One region of the Streptomyces sp. NPDC044106 genome, then DNA from elsewhere that is predicted to be linked to it. Evidence: riboswitches for the same ligand, from Rfam matches in the RefSeq annotation. Region 1 holds a riboswitch; each other region holds the start of a gene.

Evidence for each region. Region 1 has a riboswitch for cyclic di-AMP ahead of AC07DI_RS17565 (C40 family peptidase). Riboswitches for the same ligand answer to the same signal wherever they lie in the genome.
Region 2: another riboswitch for cyclic di-AMP. It lies ahead of AC07DI_RS14710 (transglycosylase SLT domain-containing protein); the one in region 1 lies ahead of AC07DI_RS17565 (C40 family peptidase).
Region 3: another riboswitch for cyclic di-AMP. It lies ahead of AC07DI_RS10335 (M23 family metallopeptidase); the one in region 1 lies ahead of AC07DI_RS17565 (C40 family peptidase).
Region 4: another riboswitch for cyclic di-AMP. It lies ahead of AC07DI_RS26545 (M23 family metallopeptidase); the one in region 1 lies ahead of AC07DI_RS17565 (C40 family peptidase).

Annotation. Positions count from the first base shown of each region.
Region 1 covers NZ_JBWKFZ010000009.1:65,839-73,502, reverse strand. The annotation lists gene AC07DI_RS17570 (hypothetical protein) at 71-424, shown strand; gene AC07DI_RS17565 (C40 family peptidase) at 572-1,771, opposite strand; cyclic di-AMP (ydaO/yuaA leader) riboswitch at 1,780-1,935, opposite strand; gene pcrA (DNA helicase PcrA) at 2,189-4,681, shown strand; gene AC07DI_RS17555 (M23 family metallopeptidase) at 4,749-6,245, opposite strand; gene AC07DI_RS17550 (lipase family alpha/beta hydrolase) at 6,428-7,258, opposite strand.
Region 2 covers NZ_JBWKFZ010000007.1:254,227-261,890, reverse strand. The annotation lists gene AC07DI_RS14735 (DUF2243 domain-containing protein) at 1-333, shown strand, start outside; partial or broken gene AC07DI_RS14730 (cytochrome c oxidase assembly protein) at 333-1,109, shown strand; gene AC07DI_RS14725 (ABC transporter ATP-binding protein) at 1,128-2,843, opposite strand; gene AC07DI_RS14720 (ABC transporter ATP-binding protein) at 2,840-3,556, opposite strand; partial or broken gene AC07DI_RS14715 (ABC transporter transmembrane domain-containing protein) at 3,813-4,445, opposite strand; gene AC07DI_RS14710 (transglycosylase SLT domain-containing protein) at 4,927-5,676, opposite strand; cyclic di-AMP (ydaO/yuaA leader) riboswitch at 5,679-5,835, opposite strand; gene AC07DI_RS14705 (hypothetical protein) at 6,310-6,738, opposite strand; gene AC07DI_RS14700 (hypothetical protein) at 6,913-7,664, shown strand, end outside.
Region 3 covers NZ_JBWKFZ010000005.1:148,266-155,929, forward strand. The annotation lists gene AC07DI_RS10320 (DNA gyrase/topoisomerase IV subunit A) at 1-2,330, opposite strand, end outside; gene AC07DI_RS10325 (M16 family metallopeptidase) at 2,554-3,933, shown strand; gene AC07DI_RS10330 (M16 family metallopeptidase) at 3,930-5,318, shown strand; cyclic di-AMP (ydaO/yuaA leader) riboswitch at 5,569-5,731, shown strand; gene AC07DI_RS10335 (M23 family metallopeptidase) at 5,744-6,547, shown strand; gene AC07DI_RS10340 (GntR family transcriptional regulator) at 6,787-7,479, shown strand; gene AC07DI_RS10345 (HPr family phosphocarrier protein) at 7,586-7,664, opposite strand, start outside.
Region 4 covers NZ_JBWKFZ010000014.1:262,123-269,786, forward strand. The annotation lists gene AC07DI_RS26520 (MFS transporter) at 1-804, shown strand, start outside; gene AC07DI_RS26525 (glycosyltransferase family 2 protein) at 1,010-1,858, shown strand; gene AC07DI_RS26530 (alginate lyase family protein) at 2,091-3,317, shown strand; tRNA gene AC07DI_RS26535 (tRNA-Met) at 3,365-3,438, shown strand; gene AC07DI_RS26540 (PP2C family protein-serine/threonine phosphatase) at 3,646-4,803, shown strand; cyclic di-AMP (ydaO/yuaA leader) riboswitch at 5,035-5,197, shown strand; gene AC07DI_RS26545 (M23 family metallopeptidase) at 5,209-6,288, shown strand; gene AC07DI_RS26550 (aldo/keto reductase) at 6,342-7,286, shown strand; gene AC07DI_RS26555 (PrsW family intramembrane metalloprotease) at 7,290-7,664, opposite strand, start outside.

The DNA.
Region 1 (7,664 bases):
GCCTGTCGCGGAGTAGTGGTACAGGGGCGGTTATCGGGAGCGCCGGACGCCCCGGCTAGGCTCCGGCCTCATGGACCTACTCATCCATCTCTTCGTCGGCCTGCACATCATCGGCATCGCCTCGCTCCTGGGTGGTTTCCTGACCCAGATGAAGCAGATGGGCCAGGGTGTCGCCCGTTTCAACTTCGCGATGCTGCACGGTGCGCTCGTCATGCTCCTGACCGGTGTGGTCCTGGTGGGCCTCAACCAGGCGGACGACAACCCGGTCAACAACGTCAAGATCGGCATCAAGCTGGGCCTGCTGATCGTGATCCTCGCGCTGGTCTATGTGAAGCGGGACGAGGAGAAGGTCGACAAGAGCGTGTTCGGCGCGGTCGGCCTGCTGACCATCGCGAACATCTTCATCGCGGTGCTGTGGACGTAGGGTTTCCGCCTCTATGCGTTTACGCGTTTCCGCCGCTACGCGCGCGTGGCCCGCACCCTCCGGGGATGCGGGCCACGCGCGCGTAGCGGGTGCTTTCCGTTGCGAGGGGTGCCGTCGGGCGGGATGCCGTGGGGCGGCCCGGCGCCGTTACGCGGGGCGCACCACGCTGTGGATCGGCATGTAGTAGATCGACTCGACGCGGACGTTCGCGCCCGGCTTGGGGGCGTGGATCATCTTGCCGTTGCCGATGTAGATCCCCACGTGGCTGATGTCGTCGTAGAAGAAGACCAGGTCACCGGGTTTGGCGTCGGCGGTCTTCACAGTCGTGCCGACCTTCACCTGGTCCCAGGTGGTGCGCGGCAGGGAGATTCCGGCGGCCTTCCACGCGTCCTGGGTGAGTCCGGAGCAGTCGTAGGAGTCCGGGCCGGTGGCGCCCCAGACGTACGGCTTGCCGATCTGGGCCTGCGCGAAGGCGATCACTTTGGCGGCCTTGGTGGCGTAGCCGCCGTCGGTACTGCCTGAGCCCGCACCGGAACCCGAGCCGGAGCCGCTGCCCGCGTCCGAACCGGAACCGGAGCCCTGGCCCTCCTCGCGTTCCTTCTCCCCCTGGGCGGCCTCCGCCTTGCGCTTGCGCTCCGCCTCGGCCGCCTGCTGGCGCGCCAGCTTCTCGGCCTTGCGCTTGGCCTCCTGCTTCTTCTTCCGCTCGATCTCCGCGAGCCGCGCCTTCTCCTCCGCCGTCAGCTTCGACAGGAGTTCGCGCGCGTCGCCCAGCTTCTTCTGGACGGTCTGCTTGCTCGTCTTCAGGTCGTCCCGCGCATCGCTCAGGGTCTCGAGGCTCTTCGCGGCCTTCGCGCGCTGCCTGGTCGCCGACGCCTGCTGCGTCTGGTAGTCGTCGACCGCCTTCTTCTGGCGTGTGGTCAGCCGGTCCGCCAGGTGGTTCTGGTCGAAGTAGCCCTGCGGGTCGTCGGCGAGCATCATCGTGGCCGTCCCGGAGACGGCGCCGGTGCGGTACTGCGCGGCGGCGAACGAGCCGAGCTCCTTGCGGGCGTCGTTCAGCCTGTCGGTGCGCCTGGCCACGTCGTCGAGCAGCCGGTCGACCCGCTTGCGCTGCTTGTCGGTGTGTTCCTTGGCCGAGTTGTACTTCTGGGTGGCCACACCGGCCTGCTGGTAGAGCTCGTCGACCTTCTTCTGGACCTCTTCGAGGGTGGGCTTCGCCGGCGGGGAGGGCGCTGCCTGAGCGCTCTGCGACAGGAGGGCGACGGAGGTGAGGGCCGCCGTCGTGATGCCGAGGGCGGGGGCCGTGCGTAGGCCGGTCGAGCGGGTCCGCGGCTTGCGGTGCGACGCCAAGGGAGGCGACTCCTTCCGTAGACCGCCTACCGGGTTAGCTGTCGGGTTCGGGCGGATGGTACGGAAGGTTGCCCTACGGTCCCGTACTGCGTACGGGACCGATTCACCCCAAGTTTTCGGTGGGTCCCCGGCTCCGAACGGGTCGGACTCGGCGGAGGCCACCCGTTCCCGGCGGGTTCGCCGGTGGGGGACGAGCGGCCCGGGCAGCACGCTAGCCAACTCGTGTGGCCGCTGTGAAGGTTGATGTTCGATATGCCCGATACATTTTCGTGACTTTTCACGGCCTTGACGCGGTCATGCTGCACAGATGCGAAGCGCATGCGGAGCGTGACCGTCCGGAGGCGGGGGGTAGGCGAGGTGTGAGGTGACCGGAACCCGCAGCGGGTTGTCAGTGGGGCCGCCTAGACTCGGTAGGCGATGAGCAGCCTCTTTGACGACAGCTTCCTGGCGGACCTGCAGCCTTCCCGGGCCGCGGACGAAGCGCCCCCGCCGCCCCCCGAGGACAGCGCCCCGGAGCCCATTCCGGACGATCTGTTCGACGGGAAGTTCGACGCGCCCATGACCCGGGACGCGCACTACCGCGACGGCGCCCCGCGCCCGGTCATCGACCCGGCGACGCTCCTCGACGGGCTGAACGAGAACCAGCGCGCGGCCGTCGTGCACGCAGGATCCCCGCTGCTCATCGTCGCCGGTGCCGGTTCCGGCAAGACCCGCGTACTGACCCACCGCATCGCGTACCTGCTCGCCGAGCGCGGTGTGCACCCCGGCCAGATCCTCGCGATCACCTTCACGAACAAGGCCGCGGGCGAGATGAAGGAACGCGTCGAGCAGCTCGTGGGCCCGCGGGCGAACGCGATGTGGGTGTCGACCTTCCACAGCGCCTGCGTCCGCATCCTGCGCCGCGAGTACAAGAAGCTGGGCTTCACGTCCTCCTTCTCGATCTATGACGCCGCGGACTCCAAGCGGCTGATGGCCCTGGTCTGCCGCGACCTCGACCTCGACCCGAAGAAGTTCCCGCCGAAGTCCTTCAGCGCCAAGATCTCGAACCTCAAGAACGAGTTGATCGACGAGGAGGACTTCGCGGGCCGGGCGGCCGACGGCTTCGAGAAGACCCTCGCCCAGGCCTACGCGATGTACCAGTCACGCCTCCGCGAGGCGAACGCGCTGGACTTCGACGACCTGATCATGACGACGGTCCACCTGCTGCGCGCCTTCCCGGACGTCGCCGAGCACTACAGGCGCCGCTTCCGGCACGTCATGGTCGACGAGTACCAGGACACCAACCACGCGCAGTACGCACTCGTGCGCGAGCTGGTCGGCCCCTCCGGAGGCGAGGGCGACGACCCCGCCGAGCTGTGCGTGGTGGGCGACGCGGACCAGTCCATCTACGCCTTCCGCGGCGCCACCATCCGCAACATCCTCCAGTTCGAGGAGGATTACACCGACGCGACGACGATCCTCCTCGAGCAGAACTACCGCTCCACGCAGACGATCCTGACGGCCGCGAACGCGGTCATCGAGCGCAACGAAAGCCGCCGCCCGAAGAACCTGTGGACCAACCAGGGCGCGGGCGCGCGCATCACCGGATACGTCGCCGACACCGAGCACGACGAGGCACAGTTCGTCGCCGACGAGATCGACCGCCTCACCGACGCGGGCGACGCCAAGGCCGGCGACGTGGCGATCTTCTACCGGACGAACGCGCAGTCCCGTGTCTTCGAAGAGATCTTCATCCGCGTCGGCCTGCCCTACAAGGTCGTCGGCGGAGTCCGCTTCTACGAGCGCAAGGAGGTCCGCGATGTCCTTGCCTACCTGCGCGTTCTCGCCAACCCCGAGGACGCGGTCCCGCTGCGCCGCATCCTGAATGTACCGAAGAGGGGCATCGGCGACCGTGCGGAAGCGATGATTGACGCGCTCTCGCAGCGCGAGAAGATCTCCTTCCCGCAGGCCCTGCGCCGCGTCGACGAGGCGTACGGAATGGCGGCCCGCTCGGCCAACGCCGTCAAGCGGTTCAACACGCTCATGGAGGAGCTGCGGACCGTCGTCGAGTCCGGCGCGGGCCCGGCCGTCGTCCTGGAAGCCGTCCTCGAACGCACCGGGTACCTCGCCGAACTGCAGGCCTCCACCGACCCGCAGGACGAGACACGCATCGAGAACCTCCAGGAACTCGCCGCCGTGGCCCTGGAGTTCGAGCAGGAGAACAGCCGGGCGGAGGGTGACGAGGGAGCCGCGGCCCCGGCCGGTACGCTCTCCGACTTCCTGGAGCGTGTCGCCCTGGTCGCCGACTCCGACCAGATCCCCGACGAGGAGGACGACGGCTCCGGAGTCATCACGCTGATGACCCTGCACACCGCCAAGGGCCTCGAATTTCCCGTCGTGTTCCTGACCGGCATGGAGGACGGCGTGTTCCCGCACATGCGCGCCCTCGGCCAGGTCAAGGAGTTGGAGGAGGAGCGCCGCCTCGCCTACGTGGGCATCACGCGCGCGCGGGAACGGCTCTACCTGACCCGGTCGTCCATGCGCAGCGCCTGGGGCCAGCCGTCGTACAACCCGCCGTCGCGCTTCCTCGAAGAGATCCCGGACGCCCATCTGGACTGGAAGCGGACGGGTTCCGTCGGCGCACTGGCGTCGTCCGGCTCCGGTGGTTCGGGCCCGGCCGGGGGCATCGCCTCGACGCTGTCGTCCTCGCGCTCGCGTTCCGGGGGCGCACAGGGCTTCGCCACGCGCCGTGCCTCGGAGAAGCCGGTCGTCGCGCTGGCCGTCGGCGACCGTGTCACGCACGACCAGTTCGGCCTCGGCACGGTGGTCGGAGTGAAGGGCACGGGGGCGAACGCCGAGGCGACGGTGGACTTCGGAGAGCCCAAGCCGAAGCGTCTGCTGCTGCGGTACGCGCCGGTGGAGAAGCTGTAGCAGGGCGGTTCGGAGACAGGCTCTGAGGTCTGCCGGGCAGGCTCTCGCGGGTCTGTCGGGCAGGCTCTTACGTCGGGTCGAGGCCGTGGCTGCGCAGCCACGGCAGCGGGTCGATCGCCGAGCCGCCGCCGGGCCGCACCTCGAAGTGCAGGTGCGGTCCTGTGGAGTTGCCGGAGTTCCCGGAGAAGGCGATGGGCTCGCCCGCCTTCACGGGGCCGCTGGAGATCTTGTGCGTGGAGAGGTGGCAGTACCACGTCTCCGTGCCGTCCTTGGCGGTCACGATCGCCATGTTGCCGTAGGCGCTGTTCCACTTCGTGGAGACGGTGCCGTCGGTCGCGGCCAGGACCTCCGTGCCGTACGACACCGGGAAGTCGATGCCGGAGTGCGCGGACATCCAGTTGACGCCCGCCTGTCCGTAGTACGCGCTCAGGCCGTGCTGCTTCACCGGCAGGACGAACTTGGGTCGCAGCCGCTCCTTGCGCGCCGCCTCGGCGGCCGCCTTCTTCTGGGCGGCGACCTTCTGCGCCTTGAGGTCGATGCGTTCCTGGGTGCGGCTCGCGCGGTCCGCGAAGTCGCCCGCGTCCGCCGAGAGGTTCGCCAGCTGGGTGTCCAGCTTGTTGTTGGCGGCGGAGGGCTGCACGGACGTGGGGTCCGGGGCCGACGCCGTCGTGTCCTTGGTCTCGTCCCCGCTGAAGTTGCCGACGGAGGCGGCGGCCACGCCGGCCACGCCCATCACGCAGGCCGAGGGCACCGCGACCGTGAGGAGTGCGGAGCGCTTGGCGGGGGAGCGGCGTCGGGTGCGTGATCCGCCTCCGGTTCCGCTTCCGCTTCCGTTTGCGCCGGGGGTGCCGCTGCCCTTGCCTCGGGAGGCGCGGCGGCCGGGGGTCCGGGGCTCCTCGGCCGCGTCGGGGGAGGCGCTCCGGGCATTGGGGTCGGTCTCGGGGGCGTCCTCGGGGTGCGTGGATTCGGACGACGGGTCCATGTCCTGCGCTTCGCCCGCCGAGTTCCACGTCGTCGCGTCGTACGCGCCCGTGTCGAAGGTCTGCGTGTCCCACTGGCCGGTTCCCGGACCCTGGTCCCAGGCGGCGGTGTCCCACTGGCCGGCCGGTTCGGGGCCCGGCTGCGACGGAATGTCGGCGAGCTGCCGATGGCCGCCGGTCGCCCACATCGAGGCGGTGTCGAAACTGCCGGTGTCGAAACTGCCGGTTTCGTAGCTGCCGGTGTCGAAACCGCCCGTGCCATGACCGCCGCCGTCGTACGTGGCGGCGTAGTACTGCGCGGCGTACGCGTCGTGGGTGAGCGTCTGTTGCGGGCCGGTGGTGGTCGCCCACTGACCCGTGTCCTGCTGGTCGCCCGGCAGGTCGCCGAAAAGGGGGTCGGTCGCGAAGGTGCCGGTGTCAAAAGTGCCGGTGTCGAGCGTGCCGGTGTCGTAGGCGCCGGCGGAGTACGAGTCGTAGCCGCCGTGCTGGGCGCTCTGTTGGTCGTACGGCGCGTAGTGCGCGTAGTCGGCGCCGGGAGCCGAGGACGGGGGAGTCGAGCTCCCCGACGGGTGACGGTCGTTCACCAACTTCTCTTTCGCCTCGGCAGCAGGGGCAGAGCAGTGCGGTGACTGTACCCGGCGGTATACGGACACGACAATCTTCGGCAGGTTTCATGGTTTCAGGAAACGGGCATTCGGCCGTCTTTCGGGGGACTGCGGGCGCAGCCTTGGCCCTGCGTTCGATCTGCGTTCGATGTTTCCGCGGGTCAGGCGACCGTCAGCCCGCCCGGTGCGCTCCGGGCATCGGCTCCCGGGTTCGCCAGGTCGAGCGCCTGGCGTATGCCGGTCGCGACCGCCGGATGCACCGGCAGTGCGAGATGGCCGATTCCGGTTACCCGGACGTTCTGCGCGGTCAGGTCGGGGTGGTCGACGCAGGCTGATTTCAGCGGATCCATGATCTGGTCCAGATCGCTCCAGAAGCTGACGAACTGCGTGCGACAGCCGGGCGCCGGTTCCCTCAGCTCCTCGATCACGTCGGAGCCCGGTCGCATCTGGCGGACGATCGGGTGCGCGTCGGCGAGCGGCATGACGCGGGTGCCGGAGTGCGGTGTCCCCAGCGTGACCAGGGTGCGGATCCGTGCGTCCCCGCCGAGCCGTTGCGCGTAGTAGCGGGCGATCAGGCCGCCGAGGCTGTGCCCGACGACGTCGATCCGGGCGTGGCCCGTGCGCTCGCAGATCTCCTCGATGTGCCGGCCGAGCAGCTCGGCGGCGACGCGGATGTCGCAGGTCAGCGGCGAGTAGTTGAGGGACTCCACACGGCGGCCGCCGTGTTGTGACAGGGCGCGGCGGAGCAGGACGAAGACGGAGCGGTTGTCGATGAAACCGTGCAGGAGAAGGACCGGCGGCCTGCCGTTCGGCGGGAGGCGCGGAGCGTCCGGGGGCGGCTGGACGGGCGCGGCCCTGCGCTCCTGGGTGATGCCCGAGGGGTAGAGGAGGAGGTGGCCCGTGAGGATCGTCAGCTCCAGAGCCGTCGCTTTGAGGAGGGCCACGGAGAGGCCCGCGACCTTCGTCGGCAGGGCGGGGAGGCGGAGTGCCAGGAGGGGGAGCGCGAGGAGGGGGAGCGCGAGGGGGAGGAGGCGTGGGTGTGCGGAGGGTGGGTTCGCTGGGGACGGGCGTGCGGGGGATGGGCGTGTGGAGGGTGGACGTGTGGGGGATGAGTGTGTGGAGGGTGGGCCGAGGCCGAGGAGTTTCGGCAGCAGGGCGGTGAGTGGGCGAAAGGGGCGGGCCCCTGTGACCGGCATCGTCGACCTCCCGATTGGCGCACGGAAGGACGGCTCTGTCCCCCGTGTGCCCTAGGGGGAGTCGCGGTCGAGGAGTCGGCTGAGCGTCGGCGATCCGGGCTCCGCGGAGTCGTGCCCCCGTGCCCCCGTTGCCCCGCCGACGTGCGGTGTCACCACGCCGTGCGGCTGCCGGCGCGGTGGTCCGGCGATCTCGATGTGGCTC
Region 2 (7,664 bases), on a different contig from region 1:
GTCTTCCACACCGTCTGCTGGCTCGCCGTACTCCTGGGCCTGGCCATCCTGTACTCCCGCGTCACCCGCGACCGGCGCCGCGTGTGGACCTCCCGGGTGCTGTGGGGGTGGGTGCTCGCCGGATGGGGCGTGTTCAACCTCGTCGAAGGCCTCCTCGACCACCAGATCCTCGGCATCCACCACGTCCACGGCGGACCCCACCAGGCCTGGTGGGACACCGGCTTCCTCGTGCTCGGCGCCCTCCTCCTCGCCGGCGGCCACCTGATCCAGCGCGGCGGCAAGCTGTTCGACCCCGATGCCCCGGCCGACGGCCGTGAGGCCCGGAGCCACTGATGGACCACGGCCCGCACATGGAAGGCCACACCGCCCCCGGCAACCCGCTGGAGACGCTGTGGCCCGCCGTCGCGCTGCTGACCGTCGCCGCGGCCCACCTGCTCCTCGTCCACCGGGCCCACCGCCGCAACCCCGCCCAGGGCTGGTCCCGGTGGCGGTCGCTGAGCTTCCTGACCGGTCTCGCCCTGCTGGCCGTGGCCCTGCTGCCGCCGCTCGCGCCGTTCGCGCACGACGATTTCCGCGGCCACATGACCCAGCACATGCTCATCGGCATGTACGCGCCGCTCGCCCTCGTCCTCGGCGCGCCCGTCACCCTGCTCCTGCGCACCCTGCCCGCCCGGCGCGGCCGGCAGCTGACCGCGCTCCTGCGCAGCGGGCCCGCCCGGGTGCTCGCCCGCCCGGCCGTCGCGCTGCTGCTGTCCACGGGAAGTCTCGCGCTCCTCTACTTCACACCCCTGTACAACGCGACCATGAGCCACCCGGCGGGGCACTGGCTGCTGCACGCCCACTTCGTGCTCTCCGGGTGCCTGTTCGCCCACGTCATCGCGGGCCCCGACCCGGCGCCCACCCGACCCGGGGTGCGGGCCCGCCTGATCTGCCTCGGCGTCGCCATCGCCGGGCACGCGGTGATCTCCCAGCTGATGTACGGCGGCTTCTGGACGGACATCCATGCCCCCGTGGACCAGGTGCGGGGCGGCGCGGAGATCATGTACTACGGCGGAGACATCGCCGAACTACTCCTCGCCGCCGCCCTGGTGGCCACCTGGCGCCCCGCCCCCCCGGCGAACGGGGCCTCACTCGCGTGCGGCCGGCGCGAGCGCGAGGTTCCAGAAGTCGGCGTAGCGGCCGTTCCGGCGCAGCAGCTCGTCGTGGCTTCCGTCCTCCACGATCCGGCCGCCGTCGAGGAAGACGACGCGATCGGCCCGCCGGACGGTGCGCATCCGGTGCGCGACCATCACCACCGTCCGGCCCGCCATCAGACGCTCGATCCCCTCGTGCACGGCCGCCTCGTTGACCGGGTCCAGTGCGGAGGTCACCTCGTCGAGCAGGACGACGGGAGCGTTCTTCAGGAGTGCCCGGGCGATCGACACCCGCTGACGTTCGCCGCCCGAGAGGCGCGCGCCGCCCTCGCCGACGTTGGTCGCCCAGCCCTCGGGCAGTCGCTCGATCACCTCGTCGAGCCTCGCCGCGGCGGCTGCCGCCCGTACCTCGGCCTCGTCGGCGGCGGGGCGGCCGAGCCGTACGTTCTCCTCGATCGTGCCGTCGAAGAGGTAGACGTCCTGGAAGACGAAGGCGATCTGCGCCATCAGCACCTCCGTGTCGATCGCGCGCACGTCCACCCCTCCCATGCGTACCGCGCCCGCGTCCACGTCGTAGAACCGTGCGAGAAGTTGCAGCAGGGTGCTCTTGCCCGCACCCGACGGGCCCACCACGGCGAGCCGCTGCCCCTGGGGCACGGACAGCGACGCGTCGTCGATCACCGTGCGCTCCCCGTGCCGGAAGGTCACGGACTCGAACTCCAGGCCGTGGTGGCGGGGCCGGACAGGATCGGCGGGTTCGGGCAGGGGAGCGGTGCGCAGTACCGCGTCGAGGCGGGCCAGCACCGAGCGGGCGCCGCGGAGTTGACCGCCGAGCTCCGCCAGCGACAACAGCGGGTCGGCGCAGCGCGCGGCCAGTACCAGGACCGTCAGGAGTTCCGCCGCGCCGATGTCGCCGCCGAGGGCGAGGTAGGTGCCGAGAACGAGCAGTCCCGTGAACACCGCCTGCACCACGAGCGCGAGGCCCACGACGCCGGGCAGCGCCGAGAGCGTGGCACGGCGCGACGCGCGTTCGACACCGCGCAACGCGTCGTCGAGCGCCCGGAAGCGTTCGGCCCCGCGCCCGCCGGCCCGCAGCACCGGCTGGACCTGGAGGAACTCGATGACGCGGCCGGTGGCCTCGTCGTCGCGTGCGGAGCGCTCCGCGTCGCCCGCGGCCGTCGAGCGCGCCGTCCACCGCTGGATCACCACCACCAGCGGTACGGCCGCCAGCGCGGCAAGGCCCAGCTGCCAGCTGACGGTGAGCATCACGACGACGATCGTCGCGGGGGTCACGGCCGCGGAGATCAACGGCACCAGCAGATGGGCGATCACGGCCATGGCGTCCAGGACGCCGCGACCGGCCAGGACGGACACCTCCCCGACACGGCCCGCGCCGTACCAGCCGATGGGCAGCCGGGCCAGGTGGTCCCCGAGACGGTCGTACATGCCGCGCAGCAGCGCGGTCCCGACGCGGAACCCCGAGAGGTCGCCGAGGTACCGCAGCACGGCGTACGCCGCCGTCGCGGCCCCGAACGCGGTCAGCCAGGGCCAGGCGTCCTCGGGGGTGCTCCCGAACAGGGCGCGCAGTACGGGGACCAGCAGGGCGTAGGAGAGGCCCTCGGCCACGGCGGCCGTCGTCATCAGCACCAGGGCGCGACGCAACGGCCGGGCGTACTCGCGCCCCAGCACACGCAGCAGCAGCGGAATCATCGGGGCTCGTCTCCTTGCGGTAGGGGTGCGTCGTGCTGGTCCCGGGGCGTCTCGGCGGTCGCCGACGGCGGCTGGGGAGGCCGCCAGAACGTGGCGAATTCCCCTCCCTTCGCCAGGAGTTCACTGGGCCGACCGCGCTCGACGACCCTTCCGTCGTCCAGCATCACCACCATGTCGGCGTCCGCGACGGTCTCCGGGCGATGGGCGATGACCACGACCGTCCGCTGGCCCGCCGACGTCGCCAGGGCCCGGCGCACCGCTTGCTCGGTCTTCGGGTCGGCGAAGGCGGTCGCCTCGTCGAGCACGAGAACGGGCGTGTCGGCGAGCAGCGCGCGGGCGAGGGCGATCCGTTGCGCCTCGCCGCCCGACAGTCCGGCGTCCTCGCCGATCACCGTCTCGTAGCCGCGCGGGAGTTCGAGGATCCGGTCGTGGATGTCGGCCAGCCGGGCGGCCCGCGTCACGGCGTCGGGGCCGGCGTGCGGGACCGCCAGCGCGATGTTCTCCGCCACGGAGGCGCGCAGCAGGCGTACGTCCTGGAAGACGAAGGAGATGGTGCGGTAGAGGTCACGGCCGCTCAGCTCGCGCAGGTCCACACCGCCGAGGAGGATCGAGCCGTGGGTGGGGTCGAAGAATCGCGGCAGCAGCTGGACCAGCGTCGACTTGCCACTGCCGGAGGGCCCGGTGATCGCCGTGAGCGTGCCGGGTTCCAGCACGAGGTCGATGCCGCGCAGCACCTCGCGACCGGCCTCGTAGCCGAACCGGACGTCTCGCAGTTCCACCCGGTGGCCCTGGGGGGGCGAGGGGATGCTCGGGCTCCGGCAGCGGCCGTACGGTGAGGACGTCGCGGATGCGGCCGACCGCGCGCCTCGCGGCCTGCAGGTCGTCGAAACCGTGGCCGAGTGCCTCCACCGGCGCGGTCAGGCCGAGTCCAAGGAGCAGGAAGGGGAGCAGGTCGGCCGGGGCGAGAGCGCCGTCGGTGAGCAGAGCGGCGCCGCCGACGAGGACGACGAGCAGGACGAACGGCGGTGAGAGGACGAGCTGCATCCCCGCGGCGATCCTGGAGAGGCCGCGCACCCACCGGTGGAAGGTGTCCGTGAAGTCGTCCACGGCGGCACGGAACTCGCGGTGCGCACGCCCGGATCCGCCGAACGCCTTGACCACCGCGATGCCCTGCACGAACTCGACGACGGAGCTGGAGATCCGTCCCATGGCCGCGTCGAACGCCTCCTGCTCGCGCAGCCGGGCCGGTGTCATCATCAGCGGAACCAGCGCCACCGCCAGCAGCACGGGGACGAGCGTGATGAGGGTGAGCCGCCAGTCGACGGTGAACAGGTAGACCAGCGACACCAACGGGACCACGAACGCCGAGACGAGCTGACCGGGGGCGTGGGCGATGAACGGGTGTACGGCGCTGACGTCTTCCCCCACCACCTTGGCCAGCTCACCGGTGCGGCGCCGGGAGAACCAGCCGATCGGCGCCCGCCCCAGCCGGGAGGCCAGTTGCCGACGGAACGAGAGCTGCACCCGGCCGTCGAGGACGTGCCCGATCCCGGACGACGCGCCTGTGCACAGCAACCGGACGAACAGCCCGGCCGCACCCACGGCCACGGCCGACCAGACGTGCCCGCGGTCGACCGGCCCCGGCGACAGCAGGGCACGCCCCACCTCGAGGACCGCGAGCAGCGGCGCGAGACCCGCGACGGCACCGACGACCTGCAGGATGACGACGGCGGCGAAACTCCGGGCGTACGGGCGCAGCAGCGCTGCCGGGCTCTGCCCCGGCGCCGGACTTGCCTCCCTCACCGGGCGGAGACGGCGCGCGCGTCGGCGAGCGGCGGGTGGGTGGCGGTGAACGGCGGGATGGCTGTGGCGAGTTCAGGGTCCATGCCCGTCATCCTCACCGGCTGCCGCCGCGGAATCGTCCGCCGAGTGTCGGCTCTCTCGCCCGATTCACGCACCGACCGGCGCGTACGCCGGTAGCACCCAGGTGCTACCGACGCACGAAAGGCTTGTCACCTTTTGAAGTCGCCCTTTGCATCGGCGAGTTCTGGAGTTCTTTCCATTCGGCGACGCCGGCCCGCTTTTAGTAGGGGCCGTTCACGTTGTCGATCGAACCGTAGCGGTCGGCCGCGTAGTTGCAGGCGGCCGTGATGTTGGCGACCGGGTCGAAGCTGTCCAGCGAAGTGCCGGGCACGTGGTAGGCGGTGAAGGTGGGGGCGATAACTTGCAGGAGCCCCTTGGAGGGGGTTCCCGCAATGGCGTTGACGTCCCAGTTGTTGATGGCCAGCGGATTTCCGGAGGACTCGCGCATGACGTTGCGGTGAATGCCCTCATAGGTGCCCGGGATGCCGTGCTGGGCCATGATGTCGAGCGATTCCCTGATCCAGCCGTCGAGGTCGTTCGGGTAGGACCTCACGGCCGGGGCGGTGGGGGCATCGGCGGCGAGCGCGTCGGTGTTGCCGGAGCGGTCCGCCCGCTCGGCGGACGTCCTGGAGGCGGTCCCGGCCGCGTCGTCCTTGCCGAGGGTGAGCTTGAGGCCGGGGTGTATCAGCCCCGGGTTGTCGCCGAGAATGCCGCGGTTCTGCTGGTAGAGGGCCTTCCAGCCGCCGCTCAGGGAGTGCTCCTTGGCGATCTTGGAGAGGGAGTCGCCGGCGAGGACGACGTAGGTCTTCGGGGCCGCGGTGGGCTTGGCGGCCCCGTCGGCCGGTGCCGCGGCGGCGGTGGTGGCGCCGAGCACCGGCAGGACGAGCACGGCGCCGCCCGTGCCCGCGGCGGCGATGCCCCGGGTGAGCGGGCTCGACTTGGGGCGGCGGTGCTTTCCCTTTGCGGGCATGACGCATTCCTCTCCGTCGCCTGCGAGGTGAGCTGTCGGGTTCGGACGGGAGATGTCCGGACGCACGGTGAATGCGCCTTCACCCCGAGCCGTCCCGGAATCCGGGTCGGCGGCTTACCTGGGTCCCCCGCTCCTGCCGGGCGTAAGTGAGTGGTGGAAGGGATTCCGGACAGCGGCAGGATTCGGCGTTCCATCCGGATTGGCGGTGACGTTAGACGAGAAAGACAGGACGGAACAAGATACGAATTTGCATCGGCAATGCGTGAGGGCTGTCGCTGAAGATCGGAAACTCCTCGCCGCCTTTGATCCAAAAGCCCAACTCTCCTGGAGTGGCGCGGGAATGCGCGCGGAGATTCCCGGAGCGGGGTACGGCGGACGGTGTGACTCAATTCACCGAATGGGATACGGCCCGGAATGGAATCGACGGGCCGTCAGAATGTGAGCCGTTTCGCTCGGGCGCATCGCGAAAGCAGGCAGTTGCCTACATGGGGTGCCAAAGGGTGGAAAGATGAAATTACGGTTCAAACCTGGACATAGTCCTACTGCTGTCCGCCGGACGGTGAGGCGATGCCCCCCGCCCGGTCCGCACATGGCGCTGCCCCCGCCGAAAAGGCGGGGGCAGACGTCAAGCCGTCAGGCGGCGACCCACCCCGTCTTGAGGTAGGGGGAGTTGGGGAAGTCGAGGTAGAAGTAGACGCCGTCGTTGAAGTCCTTGCCGAGGACGGTCCACTTGGCTGCCTTCGCCGTGACCCAGCCCTTGCAGACCTTGTTGTCGGGGTTCCGGTTCTTCAGGTAGCAGAGCTTCATCTTCGTGTCCCGGTCCGGCTTGACCTGGATGTCGTCGCACCGGTTGGTGGTCACGTAGTAGCCGTCGCCCTGGGGCGCGTACTTGTACCCGTCGTACGACCAGTCCCCGCCGAGGCAGGAGGCGACCGACGCGTGCCCCACCGACGGGGTGGCCGGACGCTCGGACGGTGCGGCGGTCGCGGAGGCGCCGCCGATGATCCCGGCCGTGAGGACGCTTGCCGCCAGCGCGGTGGTGAGCTTCGTGCGAGTCAGCACAGTTCTCCTTCTGGTGCTCGATGGCGGATACCGGTCAGGCATCCGTGAACGATCTCACCGGCTCACGGATTGTTCGTCAGGCCTGGTCCGAGCCACCGAACAATCCCGTTCAGCTCTGTTCACCGCTGGGCGGACGCCCTAGGCTGAGCGCCCTTCGCGGCCTTGGGAGGTCCTGTGCACGGTCTCCGCGTGGTCATCGTCTGCCTCGTCATCGCGTGTGTCACCGCGGTGTCGCCGGCCTCGGCCGTGACGCCGGGCTGGTCGGCGGTGCCGGTTCCGGCGGCGGTCGCGCCGGTGACCGTGCTCGATCTGGCCGCCCGCGGTTCCGGCGAGGCGTGGGCGACCGGGTACGAGCAGGCCGCCGACGGGATGCGGCCGATGCTGTACGGGTGGGACGGCGCGAAGTGGAGCCGGGACACCAGCTTCCCCGGCGTCGGCGAATCCGGCTGGCTCGGCAAGGTGCAGTTCGTCGGCGAGGAAGTGTGGATCTTTCACAACCGCGCGGGGGAGGGGGAGATCCTGCGCCGGTCGGCCACCGGCTGGAGCACAGTTCCGCTGCCGCGGACCCTCTGGACGTACCAGGACTTCACCGCGGTACCGGGAGCGGCCTGGGTCGTCGGTGAGGACGACACCGGCCTGAAGGTGTTGCACTACGACGGCGCCCGCTGGACCACCCGGCCCACCCCGGACGGTGTGCTGTTCCTCATGGGCGTCACCGCGCGTACCGCGACCGACGCCTGGGCCTGGGCGGACACCGACACCGGGACCGCCGTTCTGCGGTGGGACGGCACGGCGTGGCGGGACGCGAAGGTGCCGCTGCCGTCGAACAGCAACGTGCACACGATCCTCCTCGAACCGTCAGGACGTGCCACGATCGGCGGCAGCCAGTACACCGACGGCGTGACCCGCACCTACCTGACGGCCTG
Region 3 (7,664 bases), on a different contig from region 1:
GGGCCCGCCCAGGCGAAGCTCAGGCAGTCCTCGCCCTTCAGGAAGCGCTGGACGCGGACACCGCCGGTGGCGCGCCCCTTGCGCGGGTACTGGTCGAACGGCGTGAGCTTGGCCGTCGTCTGCACCGAGTCGTCGAGGGTGCCGCGCGAACCAGCCACCGTGAAGACGACCGCCTCCACCGCCGGATCCACCGCCGAGAAGGAGATGACCTTCACACCGTCGGCGAGCTTGATGCCCGTCATGCCTCCGGCGGGACGCCCCTGGGGACGCACCACCGAGGCCTGGTAGCGCAGGAGCTGGGCGTCGTCCGTGATGAAGACCAGGTCCTCCTCGCCGGTGCGCAGCTCGGCCGCGCCGACGATCCGGTCACCTTCCCTGAGGGTGATGACCTCCAACTCCTCCTTGTTCGACGGATAGTCGGGGACCACGCGCTTGACGACGCCCTGCTCGGTGCCGAGCGCGAGACCCGGCGAGGACTCGTCGAGCGTCATCAGGCAGATCAGCTTCTCGTCCTTCTCCAGGGAGAGCAGCTCGGAGACGGGCGCCCCTCCGGAGAGGTTGGGCGCGGCGGCCGTCTCCGGCAGCTGGGGAAGGTCCACCACGGAGAGGCGCAGCAACCGCCCTCCGGAAGTGACCGCGCCCACCTCGCCGCGCGCCGTCGCGGGCACCGCGGAGACGATCACGTCGTGCTTGACGCGCTTGGTGTCGCCGTCGGCGAAGGGCTCGCCGTTGGCCGTACGGGCCAGCAGGCCCGTCGACGACAGGAGCACCCGGCACGGGTCGTCCGCCACCTGCAGCGAGACCGTGGCGGCCGGGGAACCCGTCGACTCCAGGAGCACCGTGCGCCGGTCGGTGCCGAACTTCTTGGCCACAGCGGCCAGTTCGGCGGAGACCAGCTTGCGAAGCTCCGCGTCGGAGTCGAGGATGCCGGTCAGCTCGTCGATCTCGCCGTTGAGCTTGTCGCGCTCGGTCTCCAGCTCGATGCGGTCGAACTTGGTCAGGCGGCGAAGCGGGGTGTCCAGGATGTACTGCGTCTGGATGTCGCTCAGCGAGAAGCGCCCGATCAGGCGCTCCTTGGCCTGGGCGGAGTTGTCGCTGGAGCGGATGAGGCGGATGACCTCGTCGATGTCCAGGAGGGCGACCAGGAGGCCCTCGACCAGGTGCAGGCGGTCGCGCTTCTTGCCGCGGCGGAACTCGCTGCGGCGGCGCACCACGTTGAACCGGTGGTCGAGGTAGACCTCAAGGAGCTCCTTGAGGCCGAGGGTGAGGGGCTGGCCGTCGACCAGCGCCACGTTGTTGATGCCGAAGGACTCCTCCATGGGCGTCAGCTTGTAGAGCTGCTCAAGGACGGCCTCCGGGACGAAGCCGTTCTTGACCTCGATGACCAGGCGCAGTCCGTGCGCGCGGTCGGTGAGGTCCTTGACGTCGGCGATGCCCTGGAGCTTCTTCGAGCCGACCAGGTCCTTGATCTTGGAGATGACCTTTTCGGGCCCTACGGAGAACGGCAGTTCGGTGACGACCAGGCCCTTGCGGCGCGCCGTCACGTTCTCCACGGAGACCGTGGCGCGGATCTTGAAGGAGCCGCGGCCCGATTCGTACGCGTCCTTGATGCCGGTCAGGCCGACGATCCGGCCGCCCGTGGGCAGGTCGGGGCCCGGCACGTACTTCATCAGGGTCTCGAGGTCGGCCCCGGGGTGCTTGATCAGGTGGCGGGCGGCGGCGATGACCTCGCCGAGGTTGTGCGGCGGCATGTTCGTCGCCATGCCGACCGCGATGCCGGACGCGCCGTTGACCAGGAGGTTCGGGTAGGCCGCAGGGAGAGCGGTCGGCTCCCTCTCCTGCCCGTCGTAGTTCGGCTCGAAGTCGACGGTGTTCTCGTCGATCGACTCCGTCATCAGGGAGGTGGCGTCGGCCATCCGGCACTCGGTGTACCGCATGGCGGCCGGCGGGTCGTCGTTGCCGAGCGAGCCGAAGTTGCCGTGGCCGTCCACCAGGGGGAGGCGCATCGAGAAGGGCTGGGCCATGCGCACCAGGGCGTCGTAGATCGACGCGTCGCCGTGCGGGTGCAACTTACCCATGACCTCGCCGACGACGCGGGCGCACTTCACATAGCCGCGGTCGGGGCGCAGGCCCATCTCGTTCATCTGGTAGACGATCCTGCGGTGCACCGGCTTCATGCCGTCGCGGGCGTCCGGCAGGGCGCGGGAATAGATGACCGAATACGCGTACTCGAGGAAGGAGCCCTGCATCTCGTCGACGACGTCGATGTCGAGGATCTTCTCCTCGTACGAGTCGTCGGGCGGCGGGGTCTTCGTGCTGCGGCGGGCCATCGCTGCTGCGGCTCCTTCACCAACATGTGCGGGTTCTGACGCCGACCATTGTGGACTGTCCCACTGACATCGCAGACCACGACCCGTGCACCGGGGGCGTCACACGTGACTACGCCGAGGGCGGAGCGGGAACTTCGTCAGGTGCTGACACGCTTGCATACAGTGGCAGGACTGGCAGCAATTGTTCTGATCCAGCGATGATCCAGCGATCGAAGGGACGTACATGCCCATGGGTCACACGGCCACAGCCGAGGCCGGCTCCGGCGGCCTGACAGCGACCGAGCACCGGCTGGCCAACGGCCTGCGCGTGGTGCTCTCCGAGGACCACCTGACCCCGGTCGCCGCGGTCTGCCTCTGGTACGACGTCGGCTCCCGCCACGAGGTCAAGGGGCTTACCGGCCTCGCCCACCTCTTCGAGCACCTGATGTTCCAGGGCTCGAAGCAGGTGCACGGCAACGGCCACTTCGAGCTGGTCCAGGGCGCGGGCGGGTCGCTCAACGGCACGACGAGCTTCGAGCGCACCAACTACTTCGAGACCATGCCCGCCCACCAGCTGGAGCTGGCCCTGTGGCTCGAGGCCGACCGGATGGGCTCGCTGCTCTCGGCGCTCGACGAGGAGTCGATGGACAACCAGCGCGACGTCGTCAAGAACGAGCGCCGCCAGCGCTACGACAACGTCCCGTACGGCACGGCCTTCGAGAAGCTGACCGCCCTCTCGTACCCGGAGGGCCACCCCTACCACCACACGCCGATCGGCTCCATGGCCGACCTCGACGCGGCGACCCTGGAGGACGCGCGCGCGTTCTTCCGCACGTACTACGCGCCGAACAACGCCGTCCTCTCGGTCGTCGGCGACATCGATCCGGAGCGGACGCTCGCCTGGATCGAGAAGTACTTCGGCTCGATCCCGGGCCACGACGGCAAGCAGCCGCCGCGCGACGGCGCCCTGCCCGAGCGCATCGGCAAGGAGCTGCGTGAGGTCGTCGAGGAGGATGTGCCGGCCCGCGCCCTGATGGCCGCCTACCGCCTCCCCGAGGACGGCACGCGCGCGTGCGACGCGGCCGACATCGCCCTCACCGTCCTCGGCAGCGGCGAGTCCTCCCGGCTGTACAACCGCCTCGTGCGCCGTGACCGCACCGCCGTCGCCGCCGGGTTCGGTCTGCTGCGCCTCGCGGGGGCGCCCTCGCTCGGCTGGCTGGACGTGAAGACCTCCGGCGACGTGGAGGTCCCCGTCATCGAGGCCGCCGTCGACGAGGAGCTGGCCCGCCTCGCCGCGGAAGGCCCCACTCCGGAGGAGATGGAGCGCGCCCAGGCGCAGTTGGAGCGCGAGTGGCTGGACCGGCTCGGTACGGTCGCGGGCCGTGCCGACGAACTCTGCCGGTACGCCGTCCTGTTCGGCGACCCGCAGCTCGCCCTGACCGCCGTGCAGCGCGTCCTCGACGTCACCGCGGAAGAGGTCCAGGAGGTCGCCGCGGCGCGCCTGCGACCGGACAACCGCGCGGTGCTCGTCTACGAACCCGTGACCGTCGCCGACGACGGCGAAGAAGGCGAAGAGGGCGAAAAGGGCATGGAGTACGCCGAGGAAGAGGAGGCGGCGAAGTGACCGAGGCCGCGACGACGATGCAGTTCCACCCACAGCCCCAGGCGGGCGCGGCCAAGCCCTGGGCCTTCCCGGCACCCCGGCGCGGCACGCTGCCCAACGGCCTCACCGTGCTGCGGTGCCACCGCCCCGGCCAGCAGGTCGTCGCCGTCGAGATCCACCTCGAAGCGCCGCTCGACGCCGAGCCCGAAGGCCTCGACGGCGTCGCCACGATCATGGCGAGGGCCTTCAACGAGGGCACTGACAAGCACTCCGCCGAGGAGTTCGCCGCCGAGCTCGACCGCTGCGGCGCCACGCTCGACGCGCACGCCGACCACCCGGGCGTGCGGGTCTCCCTCGAGGTCCCGGTCTCCAGGCTCCCCAAGGCGCTCGGCCTGCTCGCCGACGCCCTGCGGGCCCCCGCCTTCGCGGACGGCGAGATCGAACGGCTCGTACGCAACCGCCTGGACGAGATCCCGCACGAGGCCGCCAATCCGGCGCGCCGCGCCGCCAAGGAGCTCTCCAAGCAGCTGTTCCCGCCGACCTCGCGCATGTCCCGTCCGCGCCAGGGCAGCGAGGAGACGGTCGCGGCCATCGACTCGGCGGCGGTGCGCGCCTTCTACGAGAAGCACGTCAGGCCCGCCACGGCCACCCTCGTCGTGGTCGGCGACCTGACCGGAATCGACCTGGACGCCGTCCTCAAGGACACCGTCGGCGCCTGGACCGGCTCCGCGGGCGAGCCGCGCCCTGTACCGCAGGTGACCGCCGACGACCACGGCCGCGTCGTCATCGTGGACCGCCCCGGAGCGGTCCAGACGCAGCTGCTGATCGGCCGCGTCGGCGCCGACCGGCACGACCGCGTCTGGCCGGCCCAGGTCCTCGGCACGTACTGCCTCGGCGGCACCCTCACCTCCCGCCTCGACCGGGTGCTGCGCGAGGAGAAGGGATACACCTACGGGGTGCGGGCGTTCAGCCAGGTGCTGCGTTCGGCGCCGGACGGGACGGGCGCCGCGATGCTCGCCATCAGCGGCTCCGTGGACACCCCGAACACCGGGCCGGCGCTCGGGGACCTCTGGAAGGTGCTGCGCACCCTCGCCGCCGAGGGCCTTACCGACGCCGAGCGCGACGTGGCCGTGCAGAATCTGGTGGGCGTCGCCCCGCTCAAGTACGAGATGGCCGCCTCGGTCGCGGCCACGCTCGCCGACCAGGTCGAGCAGAACCTGCCGGACGACTTCCAGGCGCAGCTGTACCGGCGGCTGGCCGACACCGGCACCGTGGAGGCCACCGCGGCCGTCGTGAACGCCTTCCCCGAGGACCGCCTGGTGACGATCCTCGTCGGGGACGCCGCGACGATCGAGGAGCCCGTCAGGGCCCTCGGGATCGGCGACGTGAGCGTGGTCACGGGCTGAGTGTGGTTCCGGGCCGAGCGAGGTCCCGGGCCGAGTGAGGCCCGCGTGGACTGAGTGACAGTCAGGACATTTCGGGACCCCGGCGACCGCTTCGGCCGCCGGGGTCCTCATATGTCCGGATTCATATGGTGGTTGCCTGTCTGCCGTGTGGCGTGCGCTACAAAAGTCGCGTTCTGTTTGTGGATTGAAAGAGGCCCCGTTTAGCGTCGGTCCGGCTGTTCGTCGCGCACCACGCCGCATCCGCGGCACCGGACAGTCATCGCCGAGTCCCCGTACGGCGCGAGCCAGGGGAGCCGGGGACCCACATGTCCCCTGGGGTGAATCGGGCACCTTGCCGCGAGGTGAGGGACCCGTAGGAGACCTTCCTGCTCCGAACCCGTCAGCTAACCCGGTAGGCGAGAGGGAAGGAAAGGATCACCCGCCACATGGCGTTCACCCGTGCCACCGGGAAGCACCGTCGTCCGAGCCGCCTCACGCGGACCACCGCGAACGTCGCCGGTGTCGCGGCGCTCACCACCACCGGTGTCATCGGAGGCCTCGCCGCCCCCGCGCTGGCCGCCGCCGACGAAGCGGCCGTCGAGCACACCGGCCTCACCCAGGCGATATCCGTCGGCGACTCGCTCGCCGAGAGCATCGACGCGCAGGCCGCCGCGCAGCGCCAGGCCGCCGACGACGCCGCTGCCGCCCAGAAGGCCGAAGAGGCCGCCAAGAAGAAGGCCGCGGAGGAGAAGCGCAAGGCCGAGGCCGAGGCGAAGGCGAAGGCCGAGAAGGAGCGCAAGGCCAAGGAGCGCGCCGCCCGCGAGGCCGAGCGCAAGCGCCTGAACACCTACGTCGCCCCGGTCGCGGGCTCGTACGTCTCCACGGGTTACCAGACCGGCGGCGCCATGTGGTCCTCCGGCAGCCACACCGGCATCGACTTCCATGCCGCGTCCGGCACCGCCGTCCACGCGGTCGGCTCCGGCACCGTGGTCGAGGCGGGCTGGGGCGGCGCCTACGGCAACAACGTGGTCATCAAGATGAACGACGGTACGTACACCCAGTACGGCCACATGTCGTCCCTCGGTGTCACCGTCGGCCAGACGGTCACCCCGGGCCAGCAGATCGGCCTCTCCGGCTCCACCGGCAACTCCAGCGGCCCGCACCTCCACTTCGAGGCCCGCACCGGCCCGGAGTACGGCTCGGACATCGACCCGATCGCCTACCTCCGCTCGCACGGCGTCAACGTCTGAGCGACGGACTGCACGGCTCCCGCAGCACTCCACGAAAGCCCCGGCTCCTCCCGAGCCGGGGCTTTCGTCCTTGCGCCCCTCCGCATCCCCGGACCCCCGGAACTCTCCTCGCAGGGCCCTTGGCCAAAAGATATCCACGAATTCCGGACCGCCGTCGGAAATTCCGACGCTCTGCAATAGAGTCACTGAACGAGCGTCGGTCGACCGCGTTTCGCGGGGATGAAGGCGGAGGTCCGGTCATGCGTGTTCCCGCGCATTCGGTATGCACGGCCATTCGGAACGACATTGTCGCCGGTGTCCACGAAAGAGGCGGCCGGCTCACCGAGGACCTCCTCGCGCGCCGCTACGGCGTCTCGCGCGTCCCGGTCCGCGAGGCCCTGCGCACCCTGGAGGCCGAGGGGTTCGTCGTCACCCGCAGACATGCGGGTGCCTGTGTCGCGGAGCCCACGGAGCAGGAGGCGGCGGACCTCCTCGAGGTCCGGACGCTGCTCGAACCGCTCGCCGCGGCACGCGCCGCGCAGCGCCGCACGGACGCCCACCTCAAGGTCCTGCGCGGTCTCGTCAGGATGGGCCGCGAGCGCGCCGGGAGTGGCCAGGGGGAGGATCTGCGGTCCCTGGGCGGCTGGTTCCACGAGACGCTCGCCCAGGCGTCCGGCAGCCCCGGCCTCAGCGCGCTGCTGACCCAGCTCCGGCAGAAGACCGCCTGGATGTACGTCGTCGACCGTCCGGCGGCGCCGGCCGAGTCCTGGTCCGAGCATGCCGAGGTCCTGGACGCGGTCGCCCGCGGGGACGCCGAGCGCGCCAGGGCGCTCACCGCCGCGCACGCCGCGCGGGTGGCGGCCACCCACCGCCTGCGTCACGGGGGACGGCCAGGACCCGAGCGCGTGAGGAATTCGCAACATGCCGTAAATACGGTGAGCCTCCGGAATTAACGGAGACGCCGTATACAAAGAGCGAGCCAATCCATCACGCGTAAACGCCGACGGGGTCGCCCGGAATTCCGGGCGACCCCATCGGCGCATTTTCCAGGAATGTGTCCTAGACCGTCTCCGGAAGCTCCTCGAGCCCCTCCGAGACCAGCTTCGCCAGCCGGTCGAGGGCGGCGTCCGCGCCTTCG
Region 4 (7,664 bases), on a different contig from region 1:
CCGATGGTGCCGCTCTCGCTCTTCCGCAACCGCGTCTTCAGCGGCGCCAGCTTCTCCCTCGTCCTGCTGACCTTCGCCAACGGCGGCCTGATGCTGGTCCTCACCCAGTACCTGCAGTTCGTCCTCGGCTACTCCCCCGCCAAGACCGGCCTCGCCTTCGCCCCCATGGCCGTCGCCACCCTCGTCTTCAACGGCATCGGCGCCACCCTCGGCAACAGGATCGGCAACCGGCCCATGACCGCGGTCGGCCTGGCCGTCATCGCCGCGGGATTCGGCGCCCTCGCCTCGCTCCCCTCCGACGCCGGGTTCGGGATGCTCGCCGCGGCCATGGTCCTGATCGGCGTCGGCGGCGGCCTGGCGATGCCGGCGGCGACCGCCGCCCTGATGAGCGCGGTCCCCGCCGAGCACGCCGGGGTCGGCTCCGCCCTCAACGACACCGTCCAGCAGGCCGGCGCGGCCCTCGGCGTCGCCGTCCTCGGCACGGTCCTCTCCAGCACCTACACCGACGCCATGCCCGCCTCCGCCCCCGCAGGGGCAGGGCACTCCGTCCCGGACGCGCTCGCCCTGGCCGCCACCACCGGCGACAGCGCCCTCGCCACCGCCGCCCGAGAGGCCTTCACCGAGGCGATGTCGGCCAGCTTCTGGGCCGGAGCCGCGGGCGTCCTGGCCGCCGCGGTCCTCGCCCTCGTCCTCATCCGGGACGGCGGCAAGGGCGTCGCGGGGGAGCAGGCTCCGGCCGACACCGAGCAGCCCCCGGCCGACAGCGAGGCCACCCGAAGCGGTGAACTGACCAAGGCCGCCTGACCGCCCGAGTGCCGTTCGCCCGGCCGCCCGACCACCAGCCCGTCCCTCCTCGGCCGCCCCCCTCATACGCCTTCCGCGCCCCGCCCGGCTTCGGCCCCGCGGGGCGCCGTGGTGTTGACTGGCCGGTCTCCGCCGCACATCTGGAGGGACCACCGTGACTCCACCACAGCCGACGCCACCGCGCCTGGGCGTCGCCGTCATCACGATGGGCAACCGGCCCCGGGAGCTCGACGCGCTGCTGGCGTCCGTCGCCATGCAGGACGTACCCGCCGACCGCGTCGTCGTCGTCGGCAACGGCTCGCCCCTCCCCGAACTCCCCTCCCTGCCCGGCAAGGTGACCGCCGTCGAGCTGGACGAGAACCTCGGCTGCCCGGGCGGACGGAACGTCGCCATCGAGCGCCTCGCGGACTTCGGCGACGTGGACGTCGTGATCGAGCTCGACGACGACGGACTGCTCGTCGCCGACGACGTCTTCCGCAGGATCCGCGACCTGTTCGCCGCCGACCCGCGCCTCGGCATCGTCGGCTTCCGCATCGCCGACGAGACGGGCGAGACCCAGCGCCGCCACATCCCCCGGCTGCGCGCCACCGACCCGATGAAGCGGGGCCTGGTCACCGCCTTCCTCGGCGGCGGGCACGCGCTGTCCATGCACATGCTGGCCCGCACCGGCACCTGGCCCGCCCAGTTCTTCTTCGGGCACGAGGAGACCGACCTGGCCTGGCGGGCGGTCGACGACGGCTGGCAGATCCTCTACGAACCGGCCCTGCTGCTCCAGCACCCCAAGACCTCCCCGGCCCGGCACGCCGTCTACTACCGCAACACCGCCCGCAACCGCGTCTGGCTGGTCCGCCGCCGCCTCCCGCTCCCGCTGATCCCCGTCCACCTGGGCGTCTGGACCCTCCTCACCCTCGCCCGCACCCGCTCCCTGCCCGGCCTGAAGGCCTGGGCCGCCGGCTTCGTCGAAGGGCTGCGGACACCGTGCGGCGAGCGCCGGCCCATGCGCTGGCGCACGGCCTGGCGGTTGACCCGCCTCGGCCGGCCGCCGGTCATCTGACGGGCGTACGGAGGACGGGACCCGGGCGCGGACGGCACACCCGGACATGGCGTACCCGGACACGGCGTACCCGGACACGGCGTACCCGGACAGGGCACACGCCTCCGGCGCCGAGCCGCCCGAACGGAGCAGCCCGGCGGTGCGCCGACCCGAGCACCGGGCCAGGCTGAACGCCAGGGCAATGAGGCCCGCAGCGGTGGGGCCCGAGCCGGCCCCGAACCGGAGGTGCAGCATGGCGGCAGCCGTACGCGGCACAGGGCGGCGCGCCCTGGCCCTCCTCCTGGCCCCTCTCCTCCTCGCCCTCGCCGCGGCCTGCGGTGGCGGCTCCGGCGGCCCGGACACCCGTACGGCCGCGGCCCGCCCCCTCGACCTCGCCTTCAACCACCCCGGCGTCCTGGTCGGCAAGGAGCAGCTCGACCGGGTCCGCGCCCACGTCGGAGCGCGTGAGCAGCCCTGGCTCGCGGCGTTCGAGCAGATGCGGAGCAGCAGGTTCGCCGCGGCGGACTACACGGCGAAGCCGTACGACGTCGTGGTCTGTCCGCCCGACACCCGCCCCGGTCAGGGCTGCGTCGAGGAGCGCGAGGACGCCCTGGCCGCGTACACCCAGGCGCTGCTCTGGAGCGTCACCGGTGAGCGCGCGCACGCCGAGAAGGCCGTGCAGATCATGGACGCCTGGTCGAAGCGGATCACCGGGCACACCGAGGCCAACGCCGGGCTGCAGACCGCCTGGGCCGCCTCGTCATGGGCCCGTGCCGCCGAGATCGTGCGCTACACGTACGACGGCTGGAGCGACGGGGCGCTGCTGCGTTTCGAGCGGATGCTGCGCAACGCCTACCTGCCCCAGGTCAGGAACGGTTCCGCCGACTTCAACGGCAACTGGGACCTGGTGATGGCCGACGCGACCATGTCGATGGCCGTCTTCCTCGACGACCACGCCACGTTCGAGAAGGCCGTGCACCACTTCAGGACGCGCGTGCCCGCCTACTTCTACCTGGAGTCGGACGGGAAGCTGCCCGTCTCGCCGGAGGGCAGCGGCATCGACACGGCGGGCGAGCTGAAGAGGTACTGGTTCGGGCAGGGCACGTTCACCGACGGGATCTCCCAGGAGACCTGCCGCAACTTCAAGCACGCGAGCTACTCGCTCGCCGCCGCCTCGCACATGGCGGAGACCGCCCGGCACCAGGGCGTCGATCTGTACGGGGAGGTCAGGGACCGGTTGCGGGCCGCCTTCGAGTTCCACGCCAAGTACCAGCTGGGCGCGCGGGCGCCCGCCTGGCTGTGCGGCGGCAGGGTGCGGCGCGACATGGGACCCGACACGGAGGTCGGCCTGAACCACCTGCGGGGGCGGCTGCATCTGGAAATGCCGTACACCGAGAAGTACACGGTGGCCCGGCGGCCGGAGGGGACGGACGGTCTCTTCGTGGCCTGGGAGACGCTCACCCACGCGGGCAACGCCTGAAGTGGTTCGACGCACCCCTCCAGATGGCGTAGAGTTGCATTCAACGGCGCGGGGTGGAGCAGCTCGGTAGCTCGCTGGGCTCATAACCCAGAGGTCGCAGGTTCAAATCCTGTCCCCGCTACTCAAGACCTAGGGCCCGGAACCAGCAATGGTTCCGGGCCCTAGGTGTTTTCCCGGGTCCTAGGTGTTTTCCCGGCCCTTCCCCCGGGCGCGCCTTGGGGACCCTCCTCCGTAACCCGGTCGGACCGCACCGGCTCGCACCCGCTCCCCGACGGGGGAACCCTGAGTGGAGCGCGTTGATGGGCGCGGAGTCGGCGGGAGACAAGCGGTGGGGCAGCGAGCGGGAACCGGCGACAGGGGTGCCTCCGCGCACGAATGGGCGTTCGTCCGCGCCCTGCCGCTCCTGCTCCTGCTGGTCGGCGTCGTCTACGACGCGGCGACCCCGCCGGACTTCACCGCGGCCCCTCTCTACACGGCCGCCCCGCTGATCGCCGCCCCCTTCTACTCGCTGCTCAGCACCGTCCTGACCGGCGCCGCGTCCACCGTCGCCGTCCTCTTCCTGCACTTCGGGGCCCGGGCCGACAGCCGCGTCGAGGCCGTCACCGAAGTGATCACCGTGGTGACCGTCGCAATCCTCGCCATCGTCATCAACCGCGTCGTCCGCCGCGGCAACGACCGGCTCGCCAACGCCCGCTCCATCGCCGAGACCACCCAGCGCGCCGTGCTGCCGGAGCCCGACCCGCGCATCGGCGGGCTCGACATCGCGGCGCGGTACGAGGCCGCGCAGGCCGACGCGTTCATCGGGGGCGATCTGTACGCGGTGCAGGACACCCCGCATGGCGTGCGGCTCATCGTCGGTGACGTACGGGGCAAGGGCATGGGCGCGGTCGCGGCGGTCGCCGTCGTCATCGGCGCCTTCCGGGAGGCCGCCGAGCAGGAGACCACCCTGGAGGCGGTGGCCCAGCGCCTGGAGCGGGCGCTCGCGCGCGAGGGCACCCGGCGCGACGGGCTCGACGCGTTCGAGGGGTTCACCACCGCCGTCCTCGCCGAGATCCGGCACGCCGACGGCCGCGTACGGCTGATCAACCGGGGGCACCCGGCGCCGCTGCTGCTGCGCGGGGACGGCCGGCTGTGCGTCATGTCGGCGAGCGAGCCCGCGCTGCCGCTCGGCATGGGCGATCTGGGGGTCTGGCCGGACCGGGCGGACGAATCGGAGTTCCCGCCCGGCGCGATGCTGCTCTTCTACACGGACGGCCTGTCGGAGGCGCGCGACGTGACGGGGGAGTTCTACGATCCGGCGGCCCGGCTCGGCGGGCGGATCTTCCCCGGACGTGGGGGACCGCGGGCCCTGCTCGCCGCGCTCGCGGAGGAGGTGCGGCGGCACACCGGGGGCCGGATGACCGACGACATGGCGCTGCTCGCGGTGCGCCGGCCCGTCGCGGGGGATCCGGACGTCACAGATCCGGGCGTCACCGCCGGTGATTGAAGTGAGCCACTCCGCATCACAACTGACGTGTTGTCAAGGGAGTGTGAAGTTCCGGTGCACGGCCCGGTGTGAGGAAGTGTCGTCAACTCGCCCTGTTCTGACCACTCCTGTCCCCATACGTACAGGTGAACAGCGTTAACGATCAATCGGAACAGCTTGGAATAGTGACCCGCTGTCTATTAACGTTCGATAACGCAGCGCGGTCGTCCCAGCCGTCACTAGAGGCGGCTCCGCGCGCACGCGCCTAATCCCGCAAGGGAGCCGGGGAACCACTAACTTGGGGTGAATCGGGCCTCTGCGCCTCGTGCATCCGTGCACCCGCGCCAGACGCTCGTAGGAGACCTTCCTGCTCCGAACCCGTCAGCTAACCCGGTAGGCGAGAAGGAAGGAAAGGAGCGCGCCCCAGTGGCGTCCAACCGGCCTGCCCCCCAAGCCGTGTACGTACCGAATGACGACGACTTCGGCTCGTACGACGAGGGCTCTTTCGAAGAGTGGAACCCCACCGAGGAGTCCGTCCGTCCCGTCCGCGGCAGGCACCGTGTGCACAAGAAGAGCGGTGGCGGGCTCGCCCGGAGCTCCACCGTCCTCGGCGTGGGCGTCATCGCCGCCGTCGGCGCGGGCGGCATCGCCACCGCGCAGGACGGCAGGCCGCCGGTCTCCATATCCATGCCCGACTTGCCGGGCATGGACACCGTCGCCGACTCGCTGCCGGACGCCGAGTCGCTGCCCGGCGTCGGCTCGTTGCTGGCCGACGGCTCCCCGGACACCACGGCGAACGCCGCCGCGGCGGCTCCGCTCACCGCGGCCGGTGTCAGCACCGCCGACGCCGAGCAGGGCACCACCGACGCGGGCGAGGCACTGCGCGCCCGCATCATGCGGCAGGCCGAGAACCAGCAGCACCAGGCCGACACCGCCGTACGGACCGCGGCCGAGGACGCGACCGCCCGGCAGGCCGCCCGGCAGGCCGCCGGCCAGCAGCGGGCCGCCGAGAAGAAGGCCGACGCCGAGGCCGCCGCCAAGAAGAAGAAGGCGGAGGAGGCCCGCAAGGCGAAGGCCGAGGCCGAACGCCTGGCCAAGCTCGCCAAGAGCTACGCCATCCCCACCTCGTCGTACACCCTCACCTCACACTTCGGTGACGCCGGTGCCATGTGGTCCTCGGGCCACCACACCGGACTGGACTTCGCCGCTCCCACGGGTACCCCGCTCAAGGCCGTGCACACCGGCACCGTCAAGGAGGCCGGCTGGGCGGGCGCGTACGGCTACCGCACCGTGCTCGAACTCGAGGACGGCACGGAGGTCTGGTACTGCCACCAGTCCTCGCTCAATGTCAGCGCGGGCCAGAAGGTCACCACGGGCGAGGTCATCGGCCGCGTCGGCGCGACCGGCAACGTCACCGGGCCCCACCTGCACATGGAGGTCCACACCCCGGACGGCACGGGCATCGACCCGCTGACCTGGCTGCAGGGCAAGGGCCTGAACCCCTGATCGACCCTCGTCCCTGACGGAATTCGCATACCGTCGGGGACGTTGAGCGACATATGACTTCTCTCCGTACACTCGGCGCTTCCGAACTCGAGGTCTCCCCGCTCGCCCTGGGCGGCAACGTCTTCGGCTGGACCGCCGACCGGGCGGCGTCCTTCGCCGTCCTCGACGCCTACACCGCGGCAGGCGGCAACTTCATCGACACCGCCGACGTCTACTCCGCCTGGGTCGACGGCAACAAGGGCGGCGAGTCCGAGACCCTCATCGGCGAGTGGCTGGCCGAGCGCGGCAACCGTTCCGACGTCGTCCTCGCCACGAAGGTCGGCGCCCACCCCGACTTCAAGGGCCTCTCCCCGGCCACGGTCAAGGGCGGCATCGACGCGTCCCTGCGCCGTCTCGGCACCGACTACATCGACCTCTACTACACGCACTACGACGACCCGTCGGTCCCCGTCGAGGAGATCATCGGCACCCTCGACGAGCTGGTGCGGGACGGCAAGGTGCGGGCGATCGCGGCCTCCAACATCACCCCGGAACGGCTTCAGGAGTCCCTCGACTTCTCCGACCGCGAGGGCCTCGCGCGCTACGTCGCGCTCCAGCCGCACTACAACCTCGTCTCCCGCGACACCTACGAGGGCCCGCTCCAGGAGGTCGCATCCCGCTCCGGCCTCGCGGCCGTGCCCTACTACGCACTCGCGTCCGGCTTCCTCACCGGCAAGTACCGCCCGGGTGCGCGGGTGGAGAGCGCGCGCAGCGGGCGCGTCCAGGAGTACGCGGGCACCGAGCGCGGCGACCGCGTCCTGACCGCGCTCGACGAGATCGCCGCGGAGCGCGGCGCCGAGGTCGCGACCGTGGCGCTCGCCTGGCTCGCGGCCCAGCCCACCGTCGCGGCGCCGATCGCCTCCGCCCGCACGGTCGAGCAGCTGCCCGCGCTGCTCGCGGTGGCGGACCTCCAGCTCACGGAGGCGGAGGCCGCGCGCCTCACGGCGGCTTCCGCGTAGCCCTCAGGGGCGGCGGTACGGATTGTCGTACGCCGTCGGGTAGCCGTAGCCGTAGCCGTAGGCCGGGTAGGGCTGCGGCTGCGGCTGGTACGGGGGCAGGCCGGGCGGAAGGTGCCCGTACGCCGCGTACGGCACGGGGAGCATCACCGGCACCGGCAGTGTCGCGCGGGCTGCGTACGCGAGGGCGGGGCGGGCCGGCTCGCGGCGCTCCCAGAGCTTGTCGAGCAGCTCACGCTCGCGTACGACGAAGTCGGCCCCGGCCCGGCCGCGCCGGCCCCGGTGGCGCAGGAGCGCGAGCGACGTCGCATACGTCTCGTACTCGGCGACCGTGCGGGCCGCGGCCTTGCCCCAGGTGTACGAGGCGTAGTCGCGGGCCAG